Regions from separate parts of the Variovorax sp. PMC12 genome, predicted to be linked through region 4. Evidence: predicted binding sites of a transcription regulator. Region 4 holds the regulator's gene; each other region holds the start of a gene.
What was found. The regulator LexA, encoded in region 4, represses DNA repair genes until DNA is damaged. The targets are predictions, from matches to a motif close to ACTGTATNNNNATACAGT.
Positions count from the first base shown of each region.

Region 1: a site for LexA is predicted at 1,547-1,564, ahead of C4F17_RS16650 (ATP-dependent helicase). Genes of this name have one in related genera too.
Region 2: a site for LexA is predicted at 4,780-4,797, ahead of recA (recombinase RecA). Genes of this name have one in related genera too.
Region 3: a site for LexA is predicted at 5,830-5,847, ahead of C4F17_RS27485 (PA0069 family radical SAM protein). Genes of this name have one in related genera too.

Region 1 covers NZ_CP027773.1:3,601,181-3,608,379, forward strand. The annotation lists gene C4F17_RS16650 (ATP-dependent helicase) at 1-1,534, opposite strand, end outside; gene corA (magnesium/cobalt transporter CorA) at 1,760-2,746, shown strand; gene C4F17_RS16660 (5'-methylthioadenosine/adenosylhomocysteine nucleosidase) at 2,739-3,497, opposite strand; gene C4F17_RS16665 (ABC transporter substrate-binding protein) at 3,615-5,246, opposite strand; gene C4F17_RS16670 (dipeptide ABC transporter ATP-binding protein) at 5,283-6,329, opposite strand; gene C4F17_RS16675 (ABC transporter ATP-binding protein) at 6,326-7,199, opposite strand, start outside.
Region 2 covers NZ_CP027773.1:4,235,092-4,242,290, forward strand. The annotation lists gene C4F17_RS19565 (DNA topoisomerase III) at 1-109, opposite strand, end outside; gene C4F17_RS19570 (SET domain-containing protein) at 290-922, shown strand; gene C4F17_RS19575 (biotin--[acetyl-CoA-carboxylase] ligase) at 925-1,737, shown strand; gene C4F17_RS19580 (sporulation protein) at 1,751-1,993, shown strand; gene C4F17_RS19585 (sensor histidine kinase) at 2,003-3,445, opposite strand; gene C4F17_RS19590 (response regulator transcription factor) at 3,483-4,157, opposite strand; gene C4F17_RS19595 (MarR family winged helix-turn-helix transcriptional regulator) at 4,230-4,715, opposite strand; gene recA (recombinase RecA) at 4,860-5,966, shown strand; gene recX (recombination regulator RecX) at 6,015-6,476, shown strand; gene C4F17_RS19610 (polyketide cyclase) at 6,457-6,891, shown strand; gene C4F17_RS19615 (mandelate racemase/muconate lactonizing enzyme family protein) at 6,901-7,199, opposite strand, start outside.
Region 3 covers NZ_CP027773.1:5,837,835-5,845,033, forward strand. The annotation lists gene C4F17_RS27445 (polyhydroxyalkanoate depolymerase) at 1-864, opposite strand, end outside; gene C4F17_RS27450 (glutathione S-transferase family protein) at 946-1,602, shown strand; gene C4F17_RS27455 (DOPA 4,5-dioxygenase family protein) at 1,627-1,974, opposite strand; gene C4F17_RS27460 (DUF4166 domain-containing protein) at 1,982-2,614, opposite strand; gene C4F17_RS27465 (polyketide cyclase) at 2,620-3,672, opposite strand; gene C4F17_RS27470 (SAM-dependent methyltransferase) at 3,710-4,657, opposite strand; gene C4F17_RS27475 (thiol-disulfide oxidoreductase DCC family protein) at 4,686-5,108, opposite strand; gene C4F17_RS27480 (GbsR/MarR family transcriptional regulator) at 5,172-5,750, opposite strand; gene C4F17_RS27485 (PA0069 family radical SAM protein) at 5,861-6,955, shown strand; gene C4F17_RS27490 (Lrp/AsnC family transcriptional regulator) at 6,984-7,199, opposite strand, start outside.
Region 4 covers NZ_CP027773.1:1,391,516-1,398,714, reverse strand. The annotation lists gene C4F17_RS06450 (MFS transporter) at 1-195, opposite strand, end outside; gene C4F17_RS06445 (D-2-hydroxyacid dehydrogenase family protein) at 192-1,199, opposite strand; gene C4F17_RS06440 (hypothetical protein) at 1,290-1,652, opposite strand; gene lexA (transcriptional repressor LexA) at 1,782-2,465, opposite strand; gene C4F17_RS06430 (asparaginase) at 2,539-3,501, shown strand; gene adk (adenylate kinase) at 3,536-4,192, opposite strand; gene kdsB (3-deoxy-manno-octulosonate cytidylyltransferase) at 4,331-5,104, opposite strand; gene C4F17_RS06415 (Trm112 family protein) at 5,101-5,283, opposite strand; gene lpxK (tetraacyldisaccharide 4'-kinase) at 5,264-6,289, opposite strand; gene C4F17_RS06405 (ExbD/TolR family protein) at 6,290-6,715, opposite strand; gene C4F17_RS06400 (MotA/TolQ/ExbB proton channel family protein) at 6,735-7,199, opposite strand, start outside.

The DNA of each region.
Region 1 (7,199 bases), 2.2 Mb from region 4:
CGGCCGGCCATGCGAGCGCAGGAGAGCGCAGCGCCTCGTAGGCCTTGGCGAAATCGGCCCATTGCTCGCGCGCCGCGGAAGGCGGCACGAAGTCGCGCACTGCGGCCACCGGATCGGCGGCCTGGTCCATCGCGTCGAGCAGCCGCGTGCCGGTGACGGGCCCGATGCCCGGGATCAGCTGCGTCACGCGAAAGCCCGCCATGCGGCCGCGCGGGTTCTGCGCGAAACGCAGCACCGCGAGCAGGTCCTTCACATGCGAGGCCTCGAGAAACTTGAGCCCGCCGAACTTCACGAACGGAATGTTGCGCCGCGCCAGCTCGAGCTCGAGCGCCGCGCTGTGCGACGAGGTGCGAAACAGCACCGCCTGCGACTTCAGCGCCAGCCCGCCCTCGCGGTGCGCCAGCACCTTGTCGGCCACCCAGCGCGCCTGCTCCGCCTCGTCGGGCACGAGCACCAGCAGCGGCTTGCCGGCCGATGGCTTGTCGGTCCACAGCGTCTTGGCGTGCCGCTCGGCTGCTTGCGCGATGACGCGGTTCGAGGCGTCGAGGATCGGCTGCGTCGAGCGGTAGTTGCGCTCCAGCGTGACCACGCGTGCGTCCTGCGTGAACTGCGACGGGAAGTCGAGGATGTTGCGCACCGTGGCGCCCCTGAACGAATAGATCGACTGCGCGTCGTCTCCCACCACCGTCACGCCGCGCCCGTCGGGCTTGAGCGCCAGCAGGATCGAGGCCTGCAGCAGGTTGGTGTCCTGGTACTCGTCGACCAGCACATGGTCGAAGCGCGCGCCGACGTGCGCGGCCAGCGCGGGCTCGGCGACCATGCCGGCCCAGTAGAGCAGCAGGTCGTCGTAGTCGAGCACGTTCTGCTGCTGCTTGGCCTCGACGTAGGCGCCGAACAGCTTCTTCAGCTCGGCCTCCCATTCGCCGCACCACGGGAAAGACTCCCGCAGCACCTCGGCCAGCGGCGCGCGCGTGTTCACGCAGCGCGAGTAGATCGACAGGCAGGTGCCCTTGCGCGGAAAGCGGTTGACGGTGGAAGACAGGCCCAGCTCGTGGCGCGCCAGCCCCATCAGGTCTTCGGCGTCGCCGCGGTCGTGGATGGTGAAGTTCTCGTCCAGCCCGATCTGCGCGGCGTACTCGCGCAGCAGCCGCGCGCCGATGCCGTGGAAGGTGCCTGCCCACGGCAGCGAAGGCGGCGCCTCCGACTTCAGGCCCAGCACCTTCGCCAGCACCTGGCCGGCGCGCCGCCCCATTTCCTGCGCGGCGCGGCGCGAGAAGGTCAGCAGCAGCAGGCGCTGCGGATCCACCCCGCCGGCAATCAGGTGCGCGACGCGGTGCGCCAGCGTGCTGGTCTTGCCCGACCCGGCGCCGGCGATGACCAGCAGCGGCCGCTCGTCGCGCTCGGCAATCGCCGCTCCCACCCCGTGCTCGACCGCCGCGCGCTGCGCGTCGTTGAGCGTGGCCAGCGCGGCGGCCAGGCGCTCGGCCTGGGTCGTCGGGGCGATGGAAAGAACGGGGGACGCAGCGGTCTGCATGGGCACGACTTTACTGTATGCCCGTCCAGTCCAGCCACCTTGCTGCCATGTGGCCGGTGACATAATCGCGCCTCGCTGCAACCGGAGACTCTTCCCATGGAAACCGCCCCGTCTCGGCAGCTTTCAACTCCCTTTCACTGACGCGTTTCCCTCACGCACGTCGGGCCCGGGAATTGAAAGCGCCCCTCCCTCGCCCATCGTCCAGTCACCCCCGGGAGTGAGCCAATGCTCAACATCTTTACGCTCGCCAACGGCCGCCTCGTCCAGGAAGAGATCGAGGCGCTCGAAGAGCTTTCCAAGTTCCAGCCGATCTGGGTCGACCTCGAATCGCCCACGCTCGAAGAGAAGCGCTGGATCAAGCAGTACTACGGCCTGTCCATCCCCGAAGACGCGATGGACGAGGACATCGAGGAATCCGCCCGCTTCTACGAGGAAGACAACGGCGAGCTGCACATCCGCTCCGACTTCCTGATCGACGACGACGAGAACCCGCGCACCGTGCGCGTCGCTTTCATCCTGAACCAGCACAACACCGACCTGCGCAGCCGCGGCGTGCTGTTCTCGATCCACGACGAGGACGTGCCCGTGTTCCGCCTGCTGCGCATGCGCGCGCGCCGCGCACCGGGGCTGATCGAGGACGCCAAGGAAGTGATGCTCAAGCTGTTCGACGCCGACGCCGAGTATTCGGCCGACACGCTCGAGAACATCTACGACGAGCTCGAAGTGGCCGGCAAGAAAGTGCTCTCGGGCAACGTGAGCGACGAGCTGGCCGGCGAGGTGCTCGGCGCCATCGCGCGGCAGGAAGACTTGAACGGCCGCATCCGCCGCAACGTGATGGACACGCGCCGCGCGGTCAGCTTCATGATGCGCAGCAAGATGCTCAACGCCGAGCAGTTCGAAGAGGCGCGCCAGATCCTGCGCGACATCGAGTCGCTGGACAACCACACGGCCTTCCTGTTCGACAAGATCAACTTCCTGATGGATGCGACCGTCGGTTTCATCAACATCAACCAGAACAAGACCATCAAGATCTTCTCGGTGGCCAGCGTGGCGCTGCTGCCGCCCACGCTGATCGCCAGCATCTACGGCATGAACTTCAAGTTCATGCCGGAGCTCGACTGGGCCATGGGCTATCCGTATGCCATCGTGCTGATGGCGGCCAGCGCGCTGGTGCCGATGTGGTACTTCCGCCGGCGCGGCTGGCTCAAGTAGCCGCGCCACTACCCGCGTCTTGCGCGGGCAGCGTGGCCAGCCACGCGCCCACCAGCGCGAGACTGTAGCGGCTCGCCACCTCCACCACGAAGCGCGCGAAGTCGCCATGCGCGGCATCGTCGGCGCGGTCCGAAATCGTGCGCATCGCGGCAAACGGCACGCCGTAGTCGTGACACACCTGCGCCATCGCAGCGCCTTCCATCTCGACCGCGAGCGCATCGGGCAGCTCGCGCTGCAAAGCCTCGCTCTCCCCGGTGGTGGAGACGAAGCGGTCGCCGCTCACCAGCAGGCCGCGATGCACGCCGGGCTGCCGGAGGCTGAATTCATCCACTGCCTGCTGGCCGACCAAGGCCACGGGGTCGCGCAGCACGTCGGCCGCCACGGCCGCCAGCGCGTTGCCGATGGCAGCATCGGCCGCGAAGCGCGCCATGCCCATCAGCGGCACCTCGTGCTTCGGGAAAAGCGGCGAGGCGTCCATGTCGTGCTGCAGCAGTTCGGTGGCCACGACCACGTCGCCCACCTTCACGCCCGGCGCCAATCCACCCGCCACGCCGGTGAACACGATGGCCCGCACGCCGAAGCGCTCGAGCAGCACCGTGGCCGTCACCGCCGCCGCGACCTTGCCGATGCGCGACAGCACCGCGACCACAGGCTGGCCCTGCAGATGGCCCACCCAGAAGTCGCGGCCGGCCACGCGCACACGCTGCTCGTCGGGCATCTGCGCAAGCAGGGCACTCAGTTCCTCGTGCATGGCAGCGACGATGGCGACAGGCGCGCGCGGCAAAGAACTCAAGACATTTCTCTTTCCAGGAACACCGCGGAACCGGCTCTGCCGGGCCGCAGGTGTTGCCCCCAGCAGCCCGGGGGGTTACTTGATATCCACACCATAGAAAGTGTGGCGGCCGAAGGGGCTCAGCTTGAAGTCGACCACTTCCTTGCGCACCGGCTTCAGCTGCACCGCATGCGCGATAGTGAACCACGGCGCCTGCTCCTTGAAGATGACCTGGGCCTTCTTGTAGAGCGCATCGCGGTCGGCCTGCTTGGTCGCGCTCTTGGCCTTCACCACGAGGTCTTCGTAAGGCTGGTAGCAGAACTTCGAGATGTTGCTGCCGCTGGCCGACTTGGCCGATGCGCAGCCCAGCAGCGTGTAGAGGAAGTTGTCCGGGTCGCCGTTGTCGCCGGTCCAGCCCAGCATGCCCATCTGGTGCTCGCCGGCCTGCAGGCGCTTGCGGTACTCGCCCCACTCGAAGCTCTTGATCTCTGCCTTGACGTTGATCTTGGCCAGGTCGGCCTGCATCAGTTCGGCGATGCGCTTGGCGTTCGGGTTGTACGGGCGCTGCACCGGCATGGCCCACAGGTCGGTCGAGAAGCCGTCGGGGTAGCCGGCCTGCGCCAGCAGCTTCTTCGCGGCTTCGGGGTCGTACGGATCGTCCTTCACCGCGTCGTTGTAGGACCACATGGTCGGCGGGATCGGGTTCTTCGCAGCCACGCCCGTCGTGAGGTACACGCCGTCGATGATGGCCTTCTTGTTGATCGCCATGTTGATGGCCTTGCGCACGCGCACGTCGTCGAAGGGCTTCTTCGTCGTGTTGTACGAGAGGTAGCCCACGTTCAGGCCGGGCTGCTCCAGCACCTGCACGTTCGGGTCCTTGCGGATCGCGTCGAGGTCGGCCGGGTTCGGGTACGGCATGACGTGGCACTCGCCCTTCTGCAGCTTGGCCCAGCGCACCGAGGCATCGGGCGTGATGGCGAACACGAGGTCGTCGATCTTGGCCTTGCCGCCCCAGTACTGCGGGAAGGCCTTGAAGCGGATGATCGCGTCCTTCTGGTACTGCACAAGGTAGAACGGCCCGGTGCCGATCGGGTCCTGGTCGACCTTCTCGGGCGTGCCGGCCTTCAGCATGGCGATGGCGTACTCCTTCGACTGGATGCCCGCGTACTGCATCGCCAGGTTCGCGAGGAAAGGCGCCTCGGGCTGGTTGAGCACGATTTTCACCGTGTAGTCGTCGATGCGGTCCACCGTCTTCAGCAGCTTGGGCATGCCCATGTCGTTGAAGTACGAGTGGTTCTGGCTCGTGACCTTGAAGAAGGGGTCGCTCTCCTTCCACTGGCGCTCGAGCATGAAGATGAAGTCGTCGGCGTTGAAGTCGCGCGTGGGCTTGAAGCTCTTGCTCGTGTTGTGCCACTTCACGCCCTTGCGCAGGTGGAAGGTGTAGACCGTGCCGTCGGCGGAGATGTCCCACTTCTCGGCCAGGCCCGGCACGACCTTGGTGCCGCCGCGCTCGAACTCGACGATGGTGTTGTAGACCTGCGTGGTCACGTCGAACGAGGTGCCGGTGGTGTTCATGCCCGGATAGAAATTCTCCGGGCTGCCTTCCGAGCAATACACCAGCGTCTTGGCTGACACCGCGCCGCAGGCCAGGGTAAGGGCCGCAATCGCTGTCGGTGCCAGGAGCGCCAGGCTTCGTGAGCGGCGCGAAACGGTGGGCTGGGTCTTCATTTGGACTCCTTGGGACACGGTTGAAAAAGCAGGTTGCTAGGGATTCGTCGCCATCGCGATGGCGGCCGGCGGAACATCGGCGCGCACGAGCGGCGCGCCTTCGAGGAACTTCTCCGAGAAATGGCACGCCACCAGCCGCTCGTCGAGCAGACGCGGCAGCGGCCGTTCTTCGCGGCAGCGCGGCGCCACGTGCGGGCAGCGCGTGCTGAACACGCAACCGGTGGGCGGATTCAGCGGCGAAGGCAGTTCGCCCTTGAGCACGATGCGCTGGCTGCTGAGCCCCGGCGTCGAAGCCAGCAGCGCCTGCGTGTACGGATGCAGCGGCCGCGCGAAGATGCGCGACTTCGGGCCCTGCTCCACCGCATGGCCGAGGTACATCACGAGCACGTCGTGCGCGATGTGCCGCACCACGCCGAGGTCGTGCGAGATGAAGAGATACGCCAGCCCCAGCTCGGCCTGCAGGTCGGCCAGCAGGTTCAGCACCTGGGCCTGGATCGACACGTCGAGCGCCGACACCGGCTCGTCGGCCACCAGCAGGCGCGGGTTCAGCATCAGCGCGCGCGCAATGGCGATGCGCTGGCGCTGGCCGCCGGAGAACATGTGCGGATAGCGGTTGGCGTACTCGGCCCGCAGCCCCACGCGCGCCAGCATCTCGCGCGCCTTGGCTGCGCGCTCGGGCCTGCCCATGGTGGTGTTGATGGCCAGCGGGTCTTCGAGCACCGCCGAGATCTTCTTGCGCGGATTGAGCGAGCCGTACGGGTTCTGGAACACCAGCTGCACGGCCTGTCGCAGCTCGCGCTTGCGCTCGGGCGGTGGGTTCACCGCGTCGGCGCCCACCAGCGTGAGCTGGCCCGCGGTCGGCTTCTCGATCAGCGCGACCATGCGCGCGAGCGTCGACTTGCCGCAGCCCGACTCGCCGACCACCGCCAGCGTGCGTCCGCGCTCGATGCGGAACGAGATGTCGCCCACCGCGCGCAGGTGCGACGGCACGCGGAACATGCCGCGGCGGATGTCGTAGGTGCGCTGCAGATGGGTCGCCTCGACGACCACTTCGTTCGAGGTACCGGCCGATGCTTCGCTCATGGCAGCACCTCGTCGGCCGTTCGCCGCTTCGGCGGATCGCTTTCGATGGCCGCCTTGCGCCCCGGCTCGCCGAGCGGAAAGTGGCATCGCACTTCCGCGCCCTGCCATTCGCGCAGCGCCGGCCGCACATGGCAGGCGCGCTCGGTGACGTAGCCGCAGCGCGGCGCGAACAGGCAGCCCGCCGGCCGGTCGTGCACGCCCGGCACCATGCCGCTGATGGTGGCGAGCCGGCCCTCGGGCGCGACGCGTTCGGGCAAAGCCGCGAGCAGGGCCTCGGTGTAGGGATGCTGCGGCGATGCGAAGAGCCGGTCGACGCGCTGGTGCTCCATCACCTGGCCCGCGTACATCACCGCGATGCGCTGCGCCATCTCGCTCACCACGCCCATGTTGTGCGTGATGAGCACCAGTGCCATGCCGCGCTCCCTCTGCAGGTCGCGCAGCAGGTCGAGGATCTGCGCCTGGATGGTCACGTCGAGCGCGGTGGTCGGCTCGTCGGCGATCAGCAGGCGCGGGTTGCAGGCGATGGCCATCGCGATCATCACGCGCTGGTTCATGCCGCCCGAGAGCTGGTGCGGATAGCTGCCCAGGCGCGACGACGCGGCGGGAATGCCGACCTGTTCGAGCAGCTCCGTCGCGCGGCGCTTCGCATCGCGCTTGTCGAGCTTCAGGTGCAGCCGCAATGTCTCCATCAGCTGGAAGCCGATGGTGAAGCAGGGGTTGAGGCTGGTGGTCGGCTCCTGGAAGATCATGGCCACTTCCTTGCCGACCAGCGAGCGCCGCGCCTTGTCGGAAATGCCCAGCAGTTCCTTGCCGGCAAAGCGCATGTGCTCCGCGCGCACACGGCCCGGAAAGCCGACCAGGCCCATCAGC
Region 2 (7,199 bases), 2.8 Mb from region 4:
CGTTCTCGAAATGCTCGTCATGTTTGTCGAATTTGCCGGCCACCGGCGTGAGGGCGCGGACGATGTCCTGCGCCACCGACGGCTTTTCTGCGATTACCAAGGTCTTCATCAACAATTCCTAAAAAGTTCTCAGGCCGCCGCCGAGCCGCCTCAAGGCGGCCTGCGGCCCCCTCGGGGGGCAGCGACGACACGCAGTGCGGGAGCGTGGGGGCCACATACAATCTGCGGCTTCCCGCGTGCGCACGCGCACACGCGCATGTGTGCATATTCAAACTAACAGACTTCGGCGATGCCTTCCAAAACCCCACTTTCCGCCGGTCGCCGAATCCAGATGCGGCGCTCCGATGTCCACGGCAACGGCGTGTTCGCGGTGCAGGACCTGGCCGAAGGCGAAACGCTGATCGAATACAAGGGCGAGATCATCAGCTGGAAGGAAGCGCTGCGCCGCCATCCGCACGACCCGGCCCAGCCCAACCACACCTTCTACTTCCACATCGACGACGGGCGTGTGATCGACGGCAACGTCAAGGGCAACGACGCGCGCTGGATCAACCACTCGTGCGAACCGAACTGCGAGGCGGACGAGGTCGATGGGCGCGTTTATATCAAGGCGCTGCGCAACATCGCTGCAGGCGAAGAGCTCAATTACGACTACGGCCTGATCATCGACGAGCCGTACACGCCGAAGCTTCTGTCCGAATTCCCTTGCTGGTGCGGCTCCGAGCAGTGCCGCGGCACGCTGCTGACGCCCAAGGATGAGGACGAAGAAAAGAAAAAGAAGAAGAAAGACAAAAAGAAAGCCGAGAAGAAGGCCGAGAAAAAAGAGGCCGAAAAGAAAGAAGCCAAGAAGGCCGAAAAGAAGGCCGGCAAGAAGGCTGAAAAGAAAAAATCCGCCAGGAAGGACAAGTCCGGGAAGGACTGAACATGGGCAGCACCACCGCCGACTGGTTCGAAGACCGGATCGCCGCGGCGGTCGCCCCGCTGCTGCCCGGCTTCACCGTCGAGGCCGTGGCCGAGATCGATTCCACCAACACCGAGCTGATGCGCCGTGCGCGCGCCGGGCATGTCGAGCCCGTGCTGCTCGTGGCCGAGCACCAGACGGCAGGGCGCGGCCGGCTGGGCCGGCCCTGGCAGAGCGCACCGCGGCAGGAAGCCTCGGGCTCCCTGCTGTTCTCGCTGGGCCTGCCGCTGGCGCCCGCCGACTGGTCCGGCCTGTCGCTGGCCGTGGGTGTCAGCGTGGCCGAGAGCCTCGACCCCTCCGGCGCACACAAGGTCGGCCTCAAGTGGCCCAACGACGTGTGGGTCAACGACAGCAAGCTGGTCGGCATCCTCATCGAGACCGCGCTGCCGTCCAGCGGCCGGCCCGATGCGTCGCGCTACCTCGTGATCGGCATCGGCGTGAACATCGGCGCGCGCGATGCCGACGGCATGCGCACCCCGCCGGCCTGGCTGCGCCAGTGGCGCCCCGATGCCAGCGCGCCCGAGGTGCTGGGCGAGCTGGCCCCGCCGCTCGTGCAGGCCGTGCTGGATTTCGAGGCGCGCGGCTTCGCGCCTTTCGCCGAACGCTTTGCCGCGCGCGACGTGCTGCGCGGCCGTGAAGTGGCGCTCAGCGACGGCACCACCGGCCTGTGCGAAGGCGTGGCCTGGGGCGGCGAGCTGCAGGTGCGCACCGACGCCGGGCTGCAGCTCATATCGAGCGACGAAGTGAGCGTGCGCCCTCGCGGCATGGCGTTCTGACCGGCCGATCCGCATGAAGCTGCGTCTTCTGCTCGTCGTATTGCTGCTGGCCAACGCCGGCTACTTCCTCTGGGCGCGCGGCGATCTCGCCGGCTTCGGCCTGGCGCCGGCGGGGCTCAACGAGCGCGAGCCGCAGCGTCTCGCGCGGCAGATCCGGCCGGAGTGGCTGCAGATCCGCAACGACGCGAAGCCTGCCGCGCCGGCTCCGGCTCCAACCCCGGCCCCCGCAGCTGCCGCGCCCGCGCCCTCCCCCTGACCATCAGGCTCAAACGGGCGCCTCGGCCTCGAAGCGCACCGTGAAGAGCGCCCCCGGCGGATGCTTGCCGGGATGCGCATCCTCCAGCCTCACCTGCGCGCGGTGCTGGTTCGCGATCTCGCGCACGATCGGCAGCCCCAGCCCGGAGCCATCGGCCTCGTTGCCGAGCACACGGTAGAAAGGCTCGAACACCAGCTCGCGGTCGGCCTCGGCGATGCCGGGGCCGTTGTCCTCCACCTGCAGCAGCAGCACGTGGCCGAAAGGGTCGGCCAGCACGCGCACGGTGATCAGGCCCGGGCGCTCCGGCGTCGATGGCGTGTAGTTCAGCGCGTTGTCGACGAGGTTGCGCACCAGCTCCTTCAGCAGCGTCTGGTTGCCGTCGAACATCACGCCGGGCGCGCCCGCCTCGGCGCCGTCGTAGCCCAGGTCGATGCGCTTCTCGATGGCCCGCGGCACCGCCTCGCGCACCACCTCGATGGTGAGCCGCGCCAGGTCGCAGGGCTGGTGGTGCACGTTGGCGCTGTTGCCTTCGGCGCGCGCCAGCGACAGCAGCTGGTTCACCGTGTGCGTGGCGCGCTTGCTGGCGCGGCCGATCTGCTTGAGCGACTGCTTCAGCTCGTCGGCGTTGGCGCCTTCGCGCTGCGCCAGGTCGGCCTGCATGCGCAGGCCCGCCAGCGGCGTCTTGAGCTGGTGCGCCGCGTCGGCCAGAAAGCGCTTCTGCGTGCCGATGGAATCGTTGAGCTTGTCCAGCAGCTCGTTCACCGAAGACACCAGCGGCACCACTTCGAGCGGCACCGACGATTCGTCGAGCGGGCTCAGGTCGCCGGGGCGCCGTTCGCGGATGCGCGCCTCCACCACCGACAGCGGCTTGATGCCGCGCACCAGCGCCAGCCAGATCAGCAGCACCGCCAGCGGCAGGATCGCGAACTGCGGCAGCAGCACGCCCTTGATGATCTCGGCCGCCAGCACCGACTGCTTCTCGCGCGTCTCGGCCAGCTGCAGCAGCGAGGGCGGCACGTCGTCGCTGCCGCTGGCCAGCCACATCGAGGCCACGCGCACCGGCTGGCCGTGCACGTCGCTGTTGTGCAGGAACACCTGGTTGGGCGGCAGCGGCTCGTCGAGGCCGGGCTGGGGAATGTCGCGCTCGCCGCTCAGCAGCGTGCCGTGGCCGTCGAGCAGTTGGTAGTAGACGTGGCCGGCGTCGTCGGCCCGCAGGATCTCGCGCGCCGACTGCGAGAGCACGAACTGCGTGTGCCCTTCCTTCACCGTCACCAGTTCGGCCAGCGCCTTCACGTTGTGCTCGAGCGCGCGGTCGAAGGGCGCGTTGGCGATGCCCTGCGCCACCAGCCAGGTGACGCCGATGCTCACCGGCACCAGCAGCAGCAGCGGCGTGAGCATCCAGTCGAGGATCTCGCCGAACAGCGAGCGCTGCGCGCGCTGGAAAAGCTTCACCGGGCTCGCTCCCAGGCTTCGCGCATGAAAAGGGGCATCAGTTCTGGATCTTCTCGAGGCAGTAACCCAGCCCGCGCACCGTGGCGATGCGCACCGGGCCCTTCTCGATCTTCTTGCGCAGCCGGTGGATGTACACCTCGATCGCGTTGAGGCTCACCTCCTCGCCCCATTCGCAGAGGCGGTCGACCAGCTGGTCCTTGCTCACCAGCCGGCCGGCGCGCTGCAGCAGCACTTCGAGCAGGCCGAGTTCGCGCGCCGACAGCTCGATCATCTTGCCGTCGATGGTGGCCACGCGGCCGGCCTGGTCGTACACCAGCGGGCCGTGGCGGATGGCATTGCTGGTTGTGCCCATGCCGCGGCGCGTGAGGGCGCGCACGCGGGCCTCGAGTTCCTGCAGGCTGAAGGGCTTGGCCATGTAGTCGTCGGCGCCGTTGTCCAGGCCCTTGACGCGCTCTTCCACGCTGTCGGCCGCCGTGAGCACGAGCACCGGCAACTGCGAACCGCGCGCGCGCAGGCGCTTGAGGATCTCGATGCCGTGCAGGCTGGGCAGCCCGAGGTCGAGGATCAGCAGGTCGAATTCGTCATGGGTCATGAGCGCGGTGTCGGCCTGCGAGCCGTTGGCCACATGGTCGACCGCCGCGCCCGAGGTGCGCAGGCTGCGCAGCAGGGCATCGGCCAGCACCTGGTCGTCTTCGGCAATCAGAATCCGCATATGCGCCACCTCCGGCCTGTTTGGGTGTCGGGCGCCCGGCGGCGCCGTCGACGTTTGTCTCTGCCTCGAAGTCTAGCCCGCTGTATAGGCTTCCAGTCCGATGGTTACCACGGTGGCGATGTCGTCGCCCACGCTGCTGCGGAACTCGCGCTCGGCCTGCGTCACCGCGCCGTGGAAGGCGTCGAGCCAGGCCAGCCCGTCGGCCGTGAACAGCACGCGCCGGGCCCGCGCGTCGAGCGGATCGGGGCCGCGCGTGACCAGGCCCCAGGCCTCGCACTGGTCCACCAGGGCGCCCATCGCCTGCTTGGTCATGCCGGCGCGCTCGGCCAGCTCGGTGAGGCGCGAGCCCTCGCGCGCCAGGTGCCGGGTGATGTGGATGTGCGCCGCGCTCACCTGCGCGCGCGCCGCGAGGTTCGACAACGCCAGCGGCACGTCGACGTCGTGCGCCATCAGCTCCAGCACGCGCTCGTCGAAACGGCGCATGGCGTGGCCCAGCAGGCGGCCCAGGTGGGTCTGCCGCCAGGCGTCGGGATCGGTCGGAAAGGCGGTTTCGCTCATGCGCCGAATGGTAAAGCAAACTGACCAAAAAACAGGTTTACGCAGCGGCATCAGCCCCTACACTACTGTTCAAGCATCCAGCCTGTGGTTAAAAGCAGATGGGTGAAACCAGACACAAACCGTTGATATTCAAGGAGTTTCCACATGGACGCAGTCGTCAAGGGCGCAAGCATCTCGGTCGCCAACAGTGAAAAAGCCAAGGCGCTGCAAGCCGCGCTGGCCCAGATCGAAAAGCAGTTCGGCAAGGGCACGATCATGCGGCTCGGCGAAGGCGAGGCGCTGGAAGACATCCAGGTGGTCTCCACCGGTTCGCTGGGCCTGGACATCGCGCTGGGCGTCGGCGGCCTGCCGCGCGGCCGCGTCATCGAAATCTACGGCCCTGAATCCTCGGGCAAGACCACGCTCACGCTGCAGGTCATCGCCGCCATGCAGAAGCAGGCCGGCACCTGCGCCTTCGTCGACGCAGAACACGCCCTCGACGTGCAATACGCCCAGAAGCTCGGCGTCAACCTGTCCGACCTGCTGATCAGCCAGCCCGACACCGGCGAACAGGCCCTCGAAATCGTCGATTCGCTGGTGCGCTCCGGCGCGGTGGACCTGATCGTGGTCGACTCGGTCGCCGCGCTCACGCCCAAGGCCGAAATCGAAGGCGAAATGGGCGACTCGCTGCCCGGCCTGCAGGCCCGCCTGATGAGCCAGGCGCTGCGCAAGCTCACCGCCACCATCAAGAAGACCAACTGCATGGTCATCTTCATCAACCAGATCCGCATGAAGATCGGCGTGATGTTCGGTTCGCCCGAAACCACCACTGGCGGCAATGCGCTGAAGTTCTACGCCTCGGTGCGCCTGGACATCCGCCGCATCGGCACCATCAAGAAGGGCGACGAGGCCATCGGCAACGAAACCAAGGTGAAGGTGGTGAAGAACAAGGTCTCGCCCCCGTTCAAGACGGCGGAGTTCGACATCCTGTTCGGCGAAGGCATCAGCCGCGAAGGCGAGATCATCGACATGGGCGTGACCGCCAAGATCGTCGACAAGTCGGGCGCCTGGTACGCCTACAACGGCGAGAAGATCGGCCAGGGCCGCGACAACGCCCGCGAGTTCCTGCGCGAGAACCCCGAGCTGTCGCGCGAGATCGAGAACAAGGTGCGCGAGTCGCTGGGCATTCCGCTGCTGGCAGCCGATGCCGGCTCCACGCCCGAGAAGCCGCAGAAGGCCGCCAAGGCCGAGAAGGCGGACAAGGGCGAGTAACAAGCCCCCGAGCGCGGTCCCCTGCCGGGCCGCGCGAGCGGTTCCCGCATGGCATTCGACGCCCCGTCCCTCAAAGGCCGCGCACTGCGCCTGCTGAGCCAGCGCGAGCATTCGCGCCTGGAGCTGGAGCGCAAGCTCGCCAAGCATGAAGAAGAGCCCGGCACGCTGGCCAAGGCGCTCGACGAGCTGGCCGCCAAGGACTTCATCAGCGAGCCGCGCGTGGTGGCCTCGGTGCTCAACCAGCGCGCGGCCCGCTCCGGCGCGCTGCGGGTGAAGCAGGAACTGCAGGCCAAGGGCATCGCGCCCGAGGCCATCGCCGAAGCGGTGGCCGGCCTGCAGGAAACCGAGGTGGAGCGCGCCACCGCCCTCTGGCGCCGCCGCTTCGACGCCGCGCCCGCCGACGCGAAGGAACGGGCCAAGCAGATGCGATTCCTGATGGCGCGCGGTTTCTCGGGCGCCGTCGTGTCCAAGGTACTCAGGAGCGACTTCGATGAAATCGACGACGAATGAAGGCAGTGCTGCCGTCCAGTCCCGCGTCATCACGCAGCGCGTGGCCTGCGAATGGCGCCGCGCCTACGTGCTGGCTGCCGATCCGAAGCGCCTGCCCGACTGGGCCAGCGGCCTTGCGAAGAGCGCGCTGGTGCCGCACGGCGACCACTGGATCGTGCGCACGCCCGAGAGCGGCGACGCCCGCATGCGCTTCGCACCGCGCAACGACTTCGGCGTGCTCGACCACTGGGTCGCGCCCGAAGGCGTGCCCGAGGTCTACCTGCCCTTTCGCGTGATCGGCGTCGGGCCCGACGCCTGCGAGCTGCAGTTCACGCTGCTGCGACAGCCGCACATGGACGATGCGGCCTTCGAGCGCGACGCCGGCTGGATCGCGCGCGACCTGCAGTCGCTGCGCAGCCTGATCGAAGCCGACTGACCGGCCGGCTCAGCCGCGCAGCACCAGCGGCGTGAACTTGCGCCGCGCCTTCAACTGGTCGGCGTCCCACTCGATGCCCAGCCCGGGCGTTTCCGGCGCCACCGCATGTCCGTCCTCGATGCGCAGGCGGCTTGTCGTCAGGTCGTCGAGCTGCGGGATGTATTCGACCCAGCGCGCATTCGGCACGGCGGCGCACAGGCTCACGTGCAGCTCCATCAGGAAGTGCGGGCACATCGCGATGTTGTGCGCCTCCGCGAGGTGCGCGATCTTCAGCCACGGCGTGATGCCGCCCACCCGCGCCACGTCGG
Region 3 (7,199 bases), 1.4 Mb from region 4:
GTCGTAGAAGTTGCCGATGGTGCGGGCCTTGTCGATGTCGCCTTCCACCAGGTGGGTATACATGTCCTGGAACTGCTTCTTGTGGCGCTCCGGGTTCATGCTCATGAAGGCCGACAGCTGCAGGAAGCCCGGGTACACGCGCCGCATGGCGCCCGCATGCGGCCACGGCACATGGCTGATGAGGTTGCGCCGGAACCAGTCGATCGGCCGGTCGGTGGCGAGCTTGTTGACCGTGGTCGGGTTGATGCGGCAATCGACCGGGCCGGCCATCAGCGTGAGGCTGCGCGGCGTGGCGGGGTTGTCGTCCTCGGCCATCAGCGCGGTGGCGGCCAGCGCGGCCACGCAGGGCTGGCAGACCGCCACCATGTGCACGCCCGGGCCCACGGCCTCCAGGAAACGCATGAGCTGCAGCGTGTAGTCGTCCAGGCCGAACCGGCCCTCCCAGAGCGGCACGTCGCGCGCGTTGTGCCAGTCGGTCAGGTACACGTCGTGGTCGCGCAGCAGCGTGCGCACGGTTTCGCGCAGCAGGGTCGCGAAATGGCCCGAGAGTGGTGCGACCAGCAGCACGGGCGGGTGCACCGCTTCGGTGTCCTTCCTGAAGTGCAACAGGGTGCCGAAGGGCGAGACCAGGGCTTTTTCCTCGTGCACGGCCACTTCGGCGCCGTCGACCGGCACGCTGGCAATGCCGTAGGGCGGCCGCGTGTGGGTCAGCCGCATGCGCGAGAACACCTCGAACTGCGCGGCCATGCGCCGCAGCATGGTGCGCTCGGTGCCGTCTTTCCACAGCGCCTGGCCCAGGTACTGCGCGGCGAGCCTGGCAGGCGACAGCATGTCGGCTTGGTTCTGGTAGGCCCGGTACAGCATGGCCCTGGTGCAGGCAAGTTGCGGGCCAGCCGCATGGCATGGCGCTTGCACGCAGCGAGGCAACGCCCAAGGAGCTTCAAGATGGCCAAACCCGTTCTTACCATCAGCAGCAAGAACTACGGCGCGTGGTCGCTGCGCGGCTGGCTGATGTGCAGGCTGGCCGGGCTGGACTTCAGCGAGAAGGTCATCCCGCCCGACGACCCGGCCATGAAGGCCGAGATGCTGCTGCTGTCTTCGTCGATGCTGGTGCCCTCGCTGCAGCATGGCGGCGTGAAGGTGTGGGACACGCTGGCCATCGGCGAGTACCTCAACGAGATCAAGCCCAAGGCCGGACTGCTGCCCGACGACATCGCCGCCCGCGCCCACTGCCGCGCCGTCTGCGGCGAGATGCATTCGGGCTTTTCGTCGATGCGCGGCGCGCTGCCGATGAACATCAAGGCCCATTTCAAGAACTTCAAGGTGTGGTCGCGCGCGCAGGCCGACATCGACCGCATCGTCGCCATCTGGCGCGAATGCTTCAAGGCCTACGGCGGCCCCTTCCTGTTCGGCAAGCAGCCGGGCATGGCCGACGCGATGTACGCGCCGGTGGTCACGCGCTTCCTGAGCTACGACGTGGCGCTGGACAGCGCGTGCGCGGCCTACTGCAAGCGGGTGATGGAGCTGCCGGCCATGAAGGAATGGGTGGCCGCGGCGAAGCAGGAGCCCGAGGAAATCGACGAGCTCGACGCGGAGTTCTGAAAAAACGGGCGCGAGCTTCGGAGGCTAGTGCCGGAACATCCGCAGGTCGAGCGCGCTTTCCTCACCCAGCCACATGGCATGGGCCGTGTGGTCCGCGAAGTCGTCGCCGGTCACGCCGTGCACGAACACATCGAGCCCGTTGCGGTTGGCCTCTAGCCAGCCGATGACCTGGTCGAATTCTGCGGCGTCGAATGCGAGCTGGCAGCTCCAGTGCGGATGCGGCCCCACCAGCCGCTCGTGCACGCGGCCGACCACCACCATCAGTTCCTGTCCGGCGCGCTCGCAGAGGCTGCGCGCCTGCGCCAGTGTGTCGGGCGCGAAATAGACGTGGGCGTGGTACTGGGCGTAGAGGTTTTCAGGGCGGCGTGGCATGGTGGGCTCATTGTGGACCCGGGCGCGGGTCCAGGTGAAAACGCCCGCTGTAGCGGAACACGTCGCCGAACCAGCGGTGGCGCAGCAGCATCTTCATGGTGAAGCGGTCGGCGTCCTGCGGGTCGGGCCGCTCTTCCACGTAGGCGGTGCCCAGCAGGAGCCCCAGCGGCAGCGGAATGCGCAGCCCCGCCACGCGCCAGATGTAGCCCCGGTCGCGGAACACCAGCGCGCCTTCTTCCGCGCTCACGGCCAGCCGCATGCCGATGCCGAAGCGCACGTACTCGATCACCTCGCTGCCCCGGCGCGCGTCGTGCGCCATGTACGAGCGGAAATGGAAGGGCGGCCTGCCCGGAAAGCGGAAGACCCGGTCCCAGTGGAGCGTGGCGTCGTCGGGGCGGCAGCTGTAGTGCACTTCGATGGGCACGTCCTTGCCCTGATGCGGCACCAGCGCGCCGAACAGCCGGCCGAGGGGCATCAGCAGCGCGGCCCAGCGGGCGTGCCAGACCTCGCTCATGGTGCCGCGCACGCACACGTGGTCGTCGGAGAACGGTGCCATCGCGTAGTGGCGGCGGATGACGTCGCCGAGTCGTTCCCAGGCGGGGCCGAGCGCCTGCTGGAAGACCGGTGCGGTGGGCGGCATCGTCGTCATCCGGCCGCCGCCGCGCCGGCCGTGGCTTCGGCGCGTGCCTTGTAGAAGCGCAGGATGTTCTCGGACGCGTCTGCCAGCAGCAGGTGCATGACGCGGTCCGCATACCAGTTGAAGCTGGTGCTCATGCGCCACGACACCGCAACGCGCAGCTCGGTGCCGCCGTCGCGCGGCGTCAGCGTGTAGGTGGCGTCGCGCAGGTCGAAGTACTGGCCGCCGATCATCACGTGATCGTCGAGCGCACCGGCCGGGAAAGAGTCGGGCGAGAAGCGGAAGCGCCACTTCAGCTGGCGCTTGGGCTGCCATTCGGTGATGATTTCCTCGAAGTGCACGTTCTTCTGCCACTGCACCTGGCGCACGCGGCCTTCGGGCGTGTCGACCGTGACGCCCGACACCGGCATCGGCACGCCGATGCGGTAGGCCCAGGCGTCGCCGACTTCGGCGGGACGGATGTCGCGCGCGGCGTTCAGCTCGTGCCACACGCGCTCGGCCGGCGCGGCGATGAAGAGCGTGCGCGACGTGTTCGACAGCCGTTCGGGGTTGGGCAGCTGCGGCTCGATGGCGCCGAGCACCAGCGGCAGCACCGCGAAGCTGTAGATGGCCTGCTTCGGCCAGTTGGTGATGCGGCACACGATGCCCATCGCCAGTCCGCCGACGCTGCCCATCACCGCGAACAGCGGCACGATGACGACGGCGCAGATCAGCCCCTCGATGAACACCGCCAGCGTGCCGCCGACGAAAAGCGCCGTTGCCACCCACGGCGCCCAGAGGTAGTAGCCCCAGCTGCGGCGCTCGATGCGCTCGGCCATGTACACGGTGACGGCGCCGCACAGCGCGGGCACGAAGTACACGAAGGAGCCGAGCATCGGCGAGAAGCGCTGGCCCGGGCCGCCGCTGAAAATGATGCGAAGCACCAGCGCGATGGCCGCGCCCGCCAGCATCGGCCAGAACCATGCGAAGGGCATGGCGCCGCGGGATTGGGGCGGCAGTTCGCCGGGTGCCTGGTCTGGCGCGAGTGCGGCGAGCCTGCTGTCCTGGTTGTCGTCTTGCATGCGTAGCTTTCTGCTGGTTGTTTCTTCTCGTGTTCGCTCAGCCGGCACTGCGCGTGGCCGTGACCATGCAGTAGTCGAAGTCGCGCCAGAACATGCCCAGCGCCAGCGCGTAATAGCTGGCCACGATGTGCTTGCGCCGCCACGCGCCGAGCTTGCCGCGCGCCTTCCAGAGTTCGACCAGGGTGAAGCGCGTGGCCAGCACCGGAATGTGCAGCGCGCTGGGCGCGACGCGCCAGCGCAGCGACTTGCACTCGATGTCCTCGAAGCCGTTGTCGCGCAGGGCGGCGATGAAGTCGTCGCGAACGGCCAGCGTTGGCACGGCCCAGCTGTCGGCCCACAGGCGGTGCAGCCAGCCGGCCACACGGCCAGGCTTGCGGCGCAGCAGGAAGCCGTCGGCCACCGCCAGCCGGGCGCCGGGCTTGAGCAGGCGCGCGGCCTCGCGGATGAAATCGGCCTTGGCGGTGCCCTCTGCATAGCAGGCGCTCTCCAGGGCCCAGGCGCCGTCGGCCTGCGCGGCGGGCAGGCCGGTGCGGGTGTAGTCGGCCTCCACGTGGGCCATGCGGTCGGCCACGCCTGCCGCCGCATCGAGCCTGGCGGCGATGCTGTTCTGCACGGCCACGTTGGTCACGGTCACTGCGTACAGCGACGGGTTGTTGCCCACCAGCGTGCGCGCGGTGGCGCCGGCGCCGCAGCCCATGTCGATCACGCAGCGGCGGGGCGCGGCGCCGGGTTGCGCATCGCCAAGCCGCAGCGCGCGGCCGACCACGCGGTTCATCTCGACCAGCATGCCTTCGCGCCTGAACGGGTTCAGCCCGGCGCGCCAGAAGCCGAAGTGCATGTTGTAGCTGGGGCTCCAGGCGCTGTAGTCGAACGCGACTTCGGTGAAGTAGACCTGGGTGTCTTCGGCGGTGATGGAGGTGCCGGCAGGTGCCTGTGCGGGCGCTTCGAGCGGAAGGTGGAAGTCGGGCTGGAAAACTGTGGGCATGGCTGTTCCCTCGGGTGGTGTTTTTTCTTCAGAGGCGGCAGTTGCCGTCGTTGCAGGTAGGCGCGACGCGCCCCGCCAGCCGTGTCGCCAGCCAGCGCGGAATGCGGTAGCGGTTGCGCGCCAGCAGGGCATAGGCGCGGTCGGCCAGCGGCGCGACCAGCGGCAGGTCGAGCAGGCCGCCGCCGCTGGGCAGGCCCACCGCCGCGCGGCTCGCGCGGATGGCCGCCACGCCGACCAGCACCCGGCCCGTGGCGTCCACCGCGTGGATCGCGGCCATGAGCGCGTCGCGCGGCGCCGGCCCGTCGCTGAACGAGGCCGGCGAGCAATCGACGAACCGCAGCCGGCCCGCGGTGTCGCGCGCCCCCAGGTTGCCCATTTCGGCCGAGCAGATGGCGCAGCTTGCGTCGAAGTACAGGGTCAGCGGATAGGCGGGAAGGGCGTTGCGGCTCATGGCATCCTTTGTTCTCGATATTTCTGTCAAAACAGAAATACATAGGCAAAAAAAGAGAAGGGTTCAGATCATCGGCAGGCTGGCGTGGTGTGCGTCGGGGTCTTCGTCCTTGCCGCCCTTGTCGCCGCGCACGAACTTCTGCACGCTGGCGCCCAGCGTCAGCACCTTGTCGAGCGTGCCCGGCGACAGCCGCAGCATTTCGTCGGCCCAGGTGGCGAGCTTGTTCATGAGGTCCATGGTGGAGCGGATGCGGTCCTGCGCATCGGGCGGTTCCTTCTGGAAATCGGGGCTCGAGACAAGTTCTCGGAGCACGCGGATGGTCGGGTCGAACTCGCGTTCCTTGCGCTCGCGCACCACGGTGCGGAACAGCTCCCACACATCGACGCTGGTCTCGAAATAGTCGCGCCGGTCGCCCAGCGTGTGGGTGACGCGTACGAGGTTCCAGGCCTGCAGTTCCTTCAGGCTGTTGCTGACGTTGGAGCGCGCGACGCCCAGCGTTTCGGACAGCTCCTCGGCATGCATCGGCTTGCCGTGGGCGAAGAGCAGCGCGTGGATTTGCGAGACGGTGCGGTTGACGCCCCACATGGACCCCATTTCGCCCCAGTGGAGGACGAACTTACGTTGAATTTCTGTGAGTTCCATGGCTTGGAGTTTAGGATTTGCGAAATTTCTGTCAAGAGAGAAATGTAAAAAGCGGGCAGTCGCAAGGAAACGGTGAAATACTGTACAAATACACAGTAACGAGATTCGCCATGCCCGCAGCCCACATCCCCATCCACGCCATCAAGGGCCGCGGCGCGGCTACGCAGCTTGCGCATCGCTTCTCCAAGGACGAGCGCAATGCCTTCGACGACGGCTGGGGCACGCTCGAAGACGGCGTGGCCGAGGCGCAGGAGCTGCAGCCCATCGCCACCGAGGTGCGCTTCGAAGACGTCAAGTCGGCGCTCAACGAGAACGACTCGCCCGACATCTACTTCGACCGCTCGCTCAACCCCTACCGCGGCTGCGAACATGGTTGCATCTATTGCTTCGCCCGGCCCACGCACAGCTACCTCAACCTGTCGCCCGGCCTCGACTTCGAGACCAAGCTGATCGCCAAGCGAAACATCGCCGACATGCTGCGTACGGAACTCGGGCGCAAGAGCTACCGGCCCAGCTACATCGCCATCGGCACCGCCACCGACTGCTACCAGCCCATCGAGCGAGACTTGAGGCTCACCCGCTCGGTCATCGAACTGCTGCAGGAAGCGCGGCATCCGTTCGCGCTGGTCACCAAGTCGAGCGCCATCGAGCGCGACCTCGACGTGATCGCGCCCATGGCCGCCGACCGTCTTGCGGCCGTGTACGTGACCGTGACCACGCTCGACGGCGAACTCGCCCGCAAGCTGGAGCCGCGCGCCGCGGCGCCGCACCGCCGGCTGCGCACCATCCGCACGCTGACCGAGGCGGGCGTGCCGGTCGGCGTGAGCGTGGCGCCGCAGATTCCCTTCGTGACCGAAGACATGGAACAGGTGCTCGAGGCCGCATGGGAAGCCGGCGCGCGCAGCGCCTTCTACACCGTGGTGAGGCTGCCGTGGGAGGTGGCGCCGCTCTTCAAGGAATGGCTGGCGCTGCACTATCCGCAGCGCGCCGACCGCATCATGGCGCGCATCCACGAGATGCGCGGCGGCAAGGACTACGACGCCGACTTCGCCACGCGCATGAAGGGCTCGGGCCTGTGGGCCGACCTGATCCACCAGCGCTTCGAGAAGGCGACCAACCGACTGGGCTACAACCGCGAGCGCATTCCGCTGGACATCACGGCGTTCCGGCCGCCTGGCGCCGCGGGGCAGGGCAGCCTGTTCTGAACGTCCGCGTGCCGGCTTCGCGAACCTTCTACACGTAGCCCAGCGGGAGCGCCGTGGTCTGCTTCAGTTCCTGCATGGCGAAGCTGGAGCTGACGTCGTGCAGGTTCGTGCCCGAGATCAGTCGCTTGTAGACGGCGTCGTAGGCGGCGATGTCCGGCACCACCACGCGCAGCAGGTAGTCCACGTCGCCGCTCATCCGGTAGAACTCGACCACTTCCGGAATGGCATGGACCGTGGCGGTGAA
Region 4 (7,199 bases):
GGCGGCCAGCAGCGGCGCGCCGATGCACATCACCGCCGCCGCGGCGGTGATCAACTGGCCCGCGGTGGCGACCGAAATGGCCAGCGAAGCGCTGATTTCATTGAGCGTGCCGGGCACGACCATCACGCCCGTGCCGATCACGAAGTTGCCGACCAGCAGCGCCCAGAGCGCACCCTTGGGCGCGGGCCGGCTCACCGGCGAACCTGCAGCGCGCCGGGATTCACGATGTTCGTGGGATTGCCGTTGATGTAGCTCACGACGTTGTCGAAGGCCTGGCCGAAGTAGCTCTCGTAGCTCTCCTGCTCGACATAGCCGATGTGCGGGGTGCAGATGCAGTTCTCCAGCCGCAGCAGCGCGTGGCCCTGCAGCGGCGGCTCGCTCTCGAAGACGTCGATGGCGGCCAGCCCGGGGCGGCCACGGTTGAGCGCCGCGAGCAGCGCGTCGGCCTCGACCAGCTCGGCACGCGAGGTGTTGACGAACAGCGCCGTCGGCTTCATGCGCGAGAGATCCTCGAGCGTGATGAGACCGTTGGTTTCGTCATTGAGCCGCAGGTGGACCGACAGCACGTCGGCGGCCGCGAAGAACTCCTGGCGGTTCTGCGCCACCTGGAAGCCGTCGGAGCGGGCCTTGGCGCAGCTGGCTTCACGCCCCCAGATCACGACCTGCATGCCGAAGGCTTGCCCGTAGCGCGCGACCAGCTGGCCGATGCGGCCGTAGCCCCAGATGCAGAGCGTCTTGCCCTTGAGCACCGAGCCCAGCCCGAAATTGGGCGGCATCGAGGCCGACTTGAGGCCCGATTGCTGCCACGCCCCGTGCTTGAGGTTGCTGATGTATTGCGGCAGCCGGCGCATGGCGGCCATGATGAGCGCCCAGGTGAGCTCGGCAGGTGCCTGGGGGGAGCCGGAGCCTTCCGCCACGGCGATGCCGCGCTCGGTGCAGGCCGCCACGTCGATGTGGCCTGCGACGCGACCCGTTTGCGAAATGAGCTTGAGCTTGGGCAGCTTCTCGATGAGCTGCCGGGAGATCTGTGTGCGCTCGCGAATCAGCACGATCACGTCGGCGTCCTTGAGGCGAACCGAGAGTTGCCCGATGCCCTTGACCGTGTTGGTGTAGACCTTGGCTGCGTACGCGTCCAGCTTGGCGGCGCAGCGCAATTTGCGCACGGCGTCCTGATAGTCGTCGAGGATCACAATATTCATGGCGTGCCATTGTGCCTCGCAGCATTGGGATGTCGCACCCCCGAACGTTTGGATACCCACTGCCGACGGGCTCTCCCAGGGGGCCGCGCCTCAGTGCAGGCGTGTGGAGCGGGGCGCGGTGACCATGGCTTCGGCCGCTTCGAGGGCCGCCAGACGGTCGAGCTCCGCGCACACGTCGTCCATGCGGCCGGAGATCACGACACGGTTGCTGCGCTGCTGGCCCTTTCCGTCGACCACACGCACCACGCGCAACGGGCGCGCCGGTGCGGTGGCTGCGGCCGCCGGTGGCGTCGCGCCGCAAGACGGTCGCACCGCGACATAGCGCAGGCCGGCGGAACTCTCGCTGTGGTCGAGCGGGGTGTGGCGATGGGGGCGGCGTGCCTGAATCAAACGGTTGGCGAGCGATTGCAGCGGCATCCAGAAATCAGCGATGGCGAGGAGGGCGATTCCCATGTGAACTCCAAAAAAGTATGAGGTTGAACACAGGCAGGATTTCTTGAATCGGCCGCGACAGGGTGATGGCGACTTCGCGCCATACGCCCGCCACCTGTCGCGGCCGGGTGAGTGCTGCTGCCAGCAGGCCTACATCAGCATGGTGTTGCGGATGAGGCCCACGGCGAGGCCTTCGATCTCGAAGGGCTCGCCGGGCTGGACGATGATGGTCGGGTAGTCGGGGTTCTCGGCGTGCAGCTCGATGACCTGCTTGTTGCGTTTCAGGCGCTTGACGGTGACCTCGTCGCCCAGGCGCGCCACCACGATCTGCCCGTTGCGCGCTTCCTTGGTGGCCTGCACGGCGAGCAGGTCGCCGTCCATGATGCCGGCGTCGCGCATGGACATGCCGCGCACCTTGAGCAGGTAGTCGGGCTGGCGCTGGAACAGTGTGTTCTCGACGTAGTAGGTCTGGTCGACGTGCTCCTGCGCCAGGATGGGCGAGCCCGCGGCGACGCGGCCGATGAGCGGCAGCGCCAGTTGCGCCATGCCGGGCAGCGAGAGCGAGAACTGGCCGCCTTCGCGGTGGCGCGTTTCGTTCAGCGAGCGCAGGGCGTCGCCCTTGAGGCGGATGCCTCGCGAAGTGCCGCTGACGAGTTCGATGACACCCTTGCGGGCCAATGCCTGCAGGTGCTCTTCGGCCGCGTTGGCCGACTTGAACCCGAGTTCATTGGCGATTTCGGCGCGCGTGGGTGGCGCGCCGGTTCGGGCGATGGCGCTCTGGATCAAGTCCAGGATCTGCTGCTGGCGGGCTGTAAGCTTCACGGCGAACTGCATATGTGGTTCCTTGCGGCACTGGCTAGATATCCAGTACCTGTATTTTTAACCAGTTTTAAAAAGTTGACAAGACATGCCTGATTTCCCCTCGCCTGAACTGCGCCGCGTGGTCGTGCTGGGCACCGGCGGCACCATTGCCGGCAAGGCCGCCAGCAGCGGCGACAACATCGGCTACACGGCCGGGCAGGTAGGCGTAGTGGACCTTCTGGGCGGGATCGAGGCGCCCCGGGGCGTGACGCTGGTGGCGGAGCAGGTCGCGCAACTGGACAGCAAAGACATGTCCCTCGAGACCTGGCAAAAGCTCGCGCAGCGCTGCGCGCACTGGCTGGCCGAGCCCGACGTGGCGGGCGTGGTGATCACGCACGGTACCGACACGCTGGAGGAGACGGCCTTCTTCCTGCATTCCGTACTGGCGTGCGCGAAGCCTGTGGTGCTGACCTGCGCCATGCGCCCGGCGAGCGCGCTGTCGCCCGATGGTCCGCAGAACGTGCGCGATGCCATCGGCGTGGCTCTGGCAGCGGGTGCGAAAGGGGTAATAGTGGTGTGCGCCGGCGCCATCCACAGTGGCGCCGACGTGCAGAAAGTGCACACCTATCGGCTCGATGCCTTCGCATCAGGCGATGCAGGCGTGGTTGGCTATGTGGAAGAAGGTGAAGTGCGCCGCGTGAGGGCCTGGCCCGAGGGCGGGGCGCTGCCGGCTTCGAAGATCTTCGAGGCGGCCGCCGTCCAGTGGCCTCGCGTGGAGATCGTCATGAGCCATGCCGGCGCGAGCGGTGCGGTCGTCGAGGCGCTGCTGCAGCCCGGCAACGCCGAACCGGTCCGTGGACTGGTGCTGGCCGCCACCGGCAACGGCACGCTGCATCACGCGCTCGAAGCGGCTGCGCTGAAGGCGCAGGAGGCGGGCGTGGCGGTGGTTCGCGCGACGCGCTGCATGAACGGTCGCATCCTGCCGAAAGCCGATGACCGCCTGAGGGATGCGGGCACGCTCACGCCGGTGAAGGCGCGCATCGCGCTGATGCTCGAGTTGCTCGGGTGAGGTGGTGGCCGCCCTGACGGAGGGCGGCCGGCAATCAGCTGCTCAGCGCTGCGAGTGCGCGCTGGGTGATTTCATCGACCGTGCCCACGCCCTTGATGGCGCGGTACTTCGGCGCGGCGGCCGGGTCGGTCTTGGCCCAGGCCGAGTAGTAGTCGACCAGCGGACGCGTCTGCTGGCTGTACACGTCGAGCCGCTTGCGCACGGTTTCTTCCTTGTCGTCCTCGCGCTGGATCAGGTCTTCGCCGGTGACGTCGTCCTTGCCTTCCACCTTGGGCGGGTTGAACTTGACGTGGTAGGTGCGGCCCGAAGCCGGGTGCGAGCGGCGGCCGCTCATGCGCTCGATGATGTCGCCGAAGGGCACGTCGATCTCGAGCACGTAGTCGAGCTTGACGCCCGCCGCCTTCATGGCGTCGGCTTGCGGAATGGTGCGGGGGAAGCCGTCGAACAGGAAGCCGCTGGCGCAATCGGCCTGGGCGATGCGTTCCTTCACGAGATTGATGATCAGGTCGTCGCTGACCAGTGCACCCGCATCCATGACGGCCTTGGCCTGCAGCCCGAGCGGCGTGCCGGCCTTGACGGCGGCGCGCAGCATGTCGCCGGTCGAGATTTGGGGGATGCTGTACTTCTGGCAAATGAAGGCCGCTTGCGTGCCTTTGCCCGCCCCGGGCGCGCCCAGCAAAATTAGTCTCATGGTGTCCTCGGACGGTTCTTAGATTTTGTGTCGCGCCAGGCGTCGGCTTCAGGGGCTTTGGGCAGGGCGGAGTTGCTTCGAGGATAGCACGCGTGCTCCCCGGGATTTGTCGCTGCCCCGACAGGCACGTCGAGCTCCTCAGGCCGTCGGGCCGGCGGCGAAGACCGCGCGCACGCGCGCCAGGTCTTCGGGCGTGTCGATGCCCGGGCCGGGCGCCACGTGGCTCACGTGGACGGCGATGCGGTGTCCGTGCCACAGCGCCCGCAACTGCTCGAGCGCCTCGGTCGCCTCGACGGGCGAGGGCGGCAGCGACGGGAACTTGCGTACGAAGCCCGCGCGGTAGCCGTAGATGCCGATGTGGCGCAGCGGGGCTGGCGTGGGCAGCACCGTTGGCGCGGCGCCGTTGGCGGAACCGTCGCGCCACCAGGGGATGGGCGCACGGCTGAAGTACATGGCGTTGCCCTGTGCATCGAGCACGGCCTTCACCACGTTCGGATTCATGAAGTCGGCCGGCGAATCGATCTCGTGGGCCGCGGTGCTCATGGCGGCCTCCGCATGGGTGGCCAGCGTGGAAGCCACGGCATCGATCAGCGCGGGGTCGATCAAGGGCTCGTCGCCCTGCACGTTGACGACGATGTCGTCGCCATCGAGGCCGAGCTGCTCGCAGGCCTCGGCCAGCCGGTCGGTGCCGCTGGGGTGGTCCTGGCGGGTCAGGATCGCCTCGACACCGTGCGCCTTGCAGGCATCGATGATCGAGACGTCGTCGCCGGCCACCACCACGCGCACGGCACCGGACTCGCTGGCACGCCGGGCCACGTGCACCACCATCGGCACTCCGGCGATGTCGGCCAGGGGCTTGTTGGGGAGCCTTGTCGACGCCAGGCGCGCCGGCACCAGGACCGTGAAGCTCACAGCCCGAGCTCTTCGTCGGAAAGCGTGCGTGCCTCGTTTTCCAGCAGCACGGGAATGCCGTCGCGCACCGGGTAGGCCAGGCGCGCGCTGCGCGAGCAGAGCTCCTGCTTTTCGGGGTTCCAGGTCAACGGACCCTTGGTGACGGGGCAGACGAGCAGTTCAAGCAGCTTGGTATCCATCGAGCGATGATAGCTTTGCGTCGAGCGCGGTGAAGAATTCCGGAGCGGGTGCGAAGAGCAGGGGCACCGCCAGCGCGCCGGGTGCCTTTTGCCACAGCTTGACCGCGTCTTTTTCGGTGCAGACGAGAGGGCCGCCCGCATCGGCCGGGTGTTGCCAGGCGTCGAAGTCGTAGTGGTCGGGCAGCGCGATGGTTTTGGCGAGCGCGAGGCCACGGCCCCGGAGCATGGCGAAGAAGGCCTCCGGGCGCGCGATGGCCGCGAGCGCGGTCACCGGTTTGCCTGCCAGCGTGCGCAACGGCACGCGCTGCCCTTCGCTCGTGAGGGCGTAGTCCGCAAGGCGCCGCGTGGCGGTGTAGCCGCCTGCGAATGCGGGGCGCTCGCCGCTGTGCAGCACCAGGTCGCAGCGGCGTGGCCAGGCCTCGCGCAGGGGGCCCGCCGGCAGGCGCCAGCCGTTGCCGATGCCGCGGTCGTCGAACACGCAGATCTCGATGTCACGGCCGAGCGCCAGGTGTTGCAGCCCGTCGTCGCTGACGATGACTTGCGTGCCGGGATGCCGCTCCAGCAGCGCACGGGCCGCCTCGATGCGCCTGCGCGCGACGAACACGGGGGCCTTCGTGGCGTGGTGAATCAGGGCGGGCTCGTCGCCGACGTCGCGGGGATCGCTGTCGGCCGTCGCTTCACGGCAATCGTCGGTGCGCCGGCCGTAGCCACGGGACACCACGCCCACCTGGATGCCGCGCGCGCGCAGATGGCGCACCACCGCCATCACCACGGGCGTCTTGCCGGCGCCGCCCGCGATCACGTTGCCGACGACGATCACCGGCACGGGCACGCGCTCCGACCTAAGCCACCCGAGCCGATAGAGCCATCCCCGAACGGCGAAGAGAGCTGCATAGAGCAGCGACAGCGGCCACAGCAGGCAGGCCAGCAGGCCGCGGCGCAGCCACGCTTCCTGCAGTCGCGAGGCGGCGGGCGCCTGCGTGCTGCTGCGGCCTTCGGACGGCACTCAGCGCCCGGCTTGCGCCGTCGACTGGGCTGCGAAGGTGATCTGCATCAGGCCGGCGCGGCGCGCTGCCTCCATCACCGTGACGACGGCCTGGTGTGGGCTGGTCGCGTCGGCGCTGATGATCACCACACTGTCCTTGCCGCCGGTGGCCGCGGCCGCGAGCGCGGCGGCCACGGCATTGACGTTGCGGTCGGCCAGGGGCGCCTTGTTGACCGAATAGCGGCCGTCGGCCGACACCGCCACGATCACTTCCTTCGGATAGTCGCGCTGCGCGTCGACATCCGCGGTCGGCAGCCGAAGCTGCATTTCGGTGAACTTGCTGTACGTGGTCGACAGCATCAGGAAGATCAGGATCACCAGCAGCACGTCGATGAACGGGATCAGGTTGATCTCCGGCTCGTCGCGCGCACCGTGGCGGAACTGCATGCGGCCTCGGGTCATGGCGTCACTTGCGCAGGGCGTTCAGATGGCGGGCGAAGCGCTCGCCCGACAGCTCGAGGTTCAGCAGGTATTCGTCGACCCGGCTGCGGAAATAGCGCCAGAAAATGAGCGTCGGAATCGCCACGATCAGTCCGAACGCCGTGTTGTAGAGCGCGATCGAGATGCCGTGCGCCAGTTGCGCCGGATTGCCCGAGCCGACGGCTCCGCTGCCGGGCGACTGCGAGCCGAAGATCTCGATCATGCCGATCACCGTGCCCAGCAGGCCCAGCAGCGGGGCGGCGGAAGCGATGGTGGCCAGTGCCGGCAGGTAGCGCTCCAGCTTGTGCGCCACGGTGCGGCCGGAGGCCTCCATGGCGGCGCGCAGGTCGTCTTCGGTGCAGCGGGGGTTGGCGTTCAGCGCGCGCAGGCCGGCGGCGAGCACCTGGCCGAGCATCGAGTTGCGTTCGAGCTTGGTCACCACGTCGGGGCC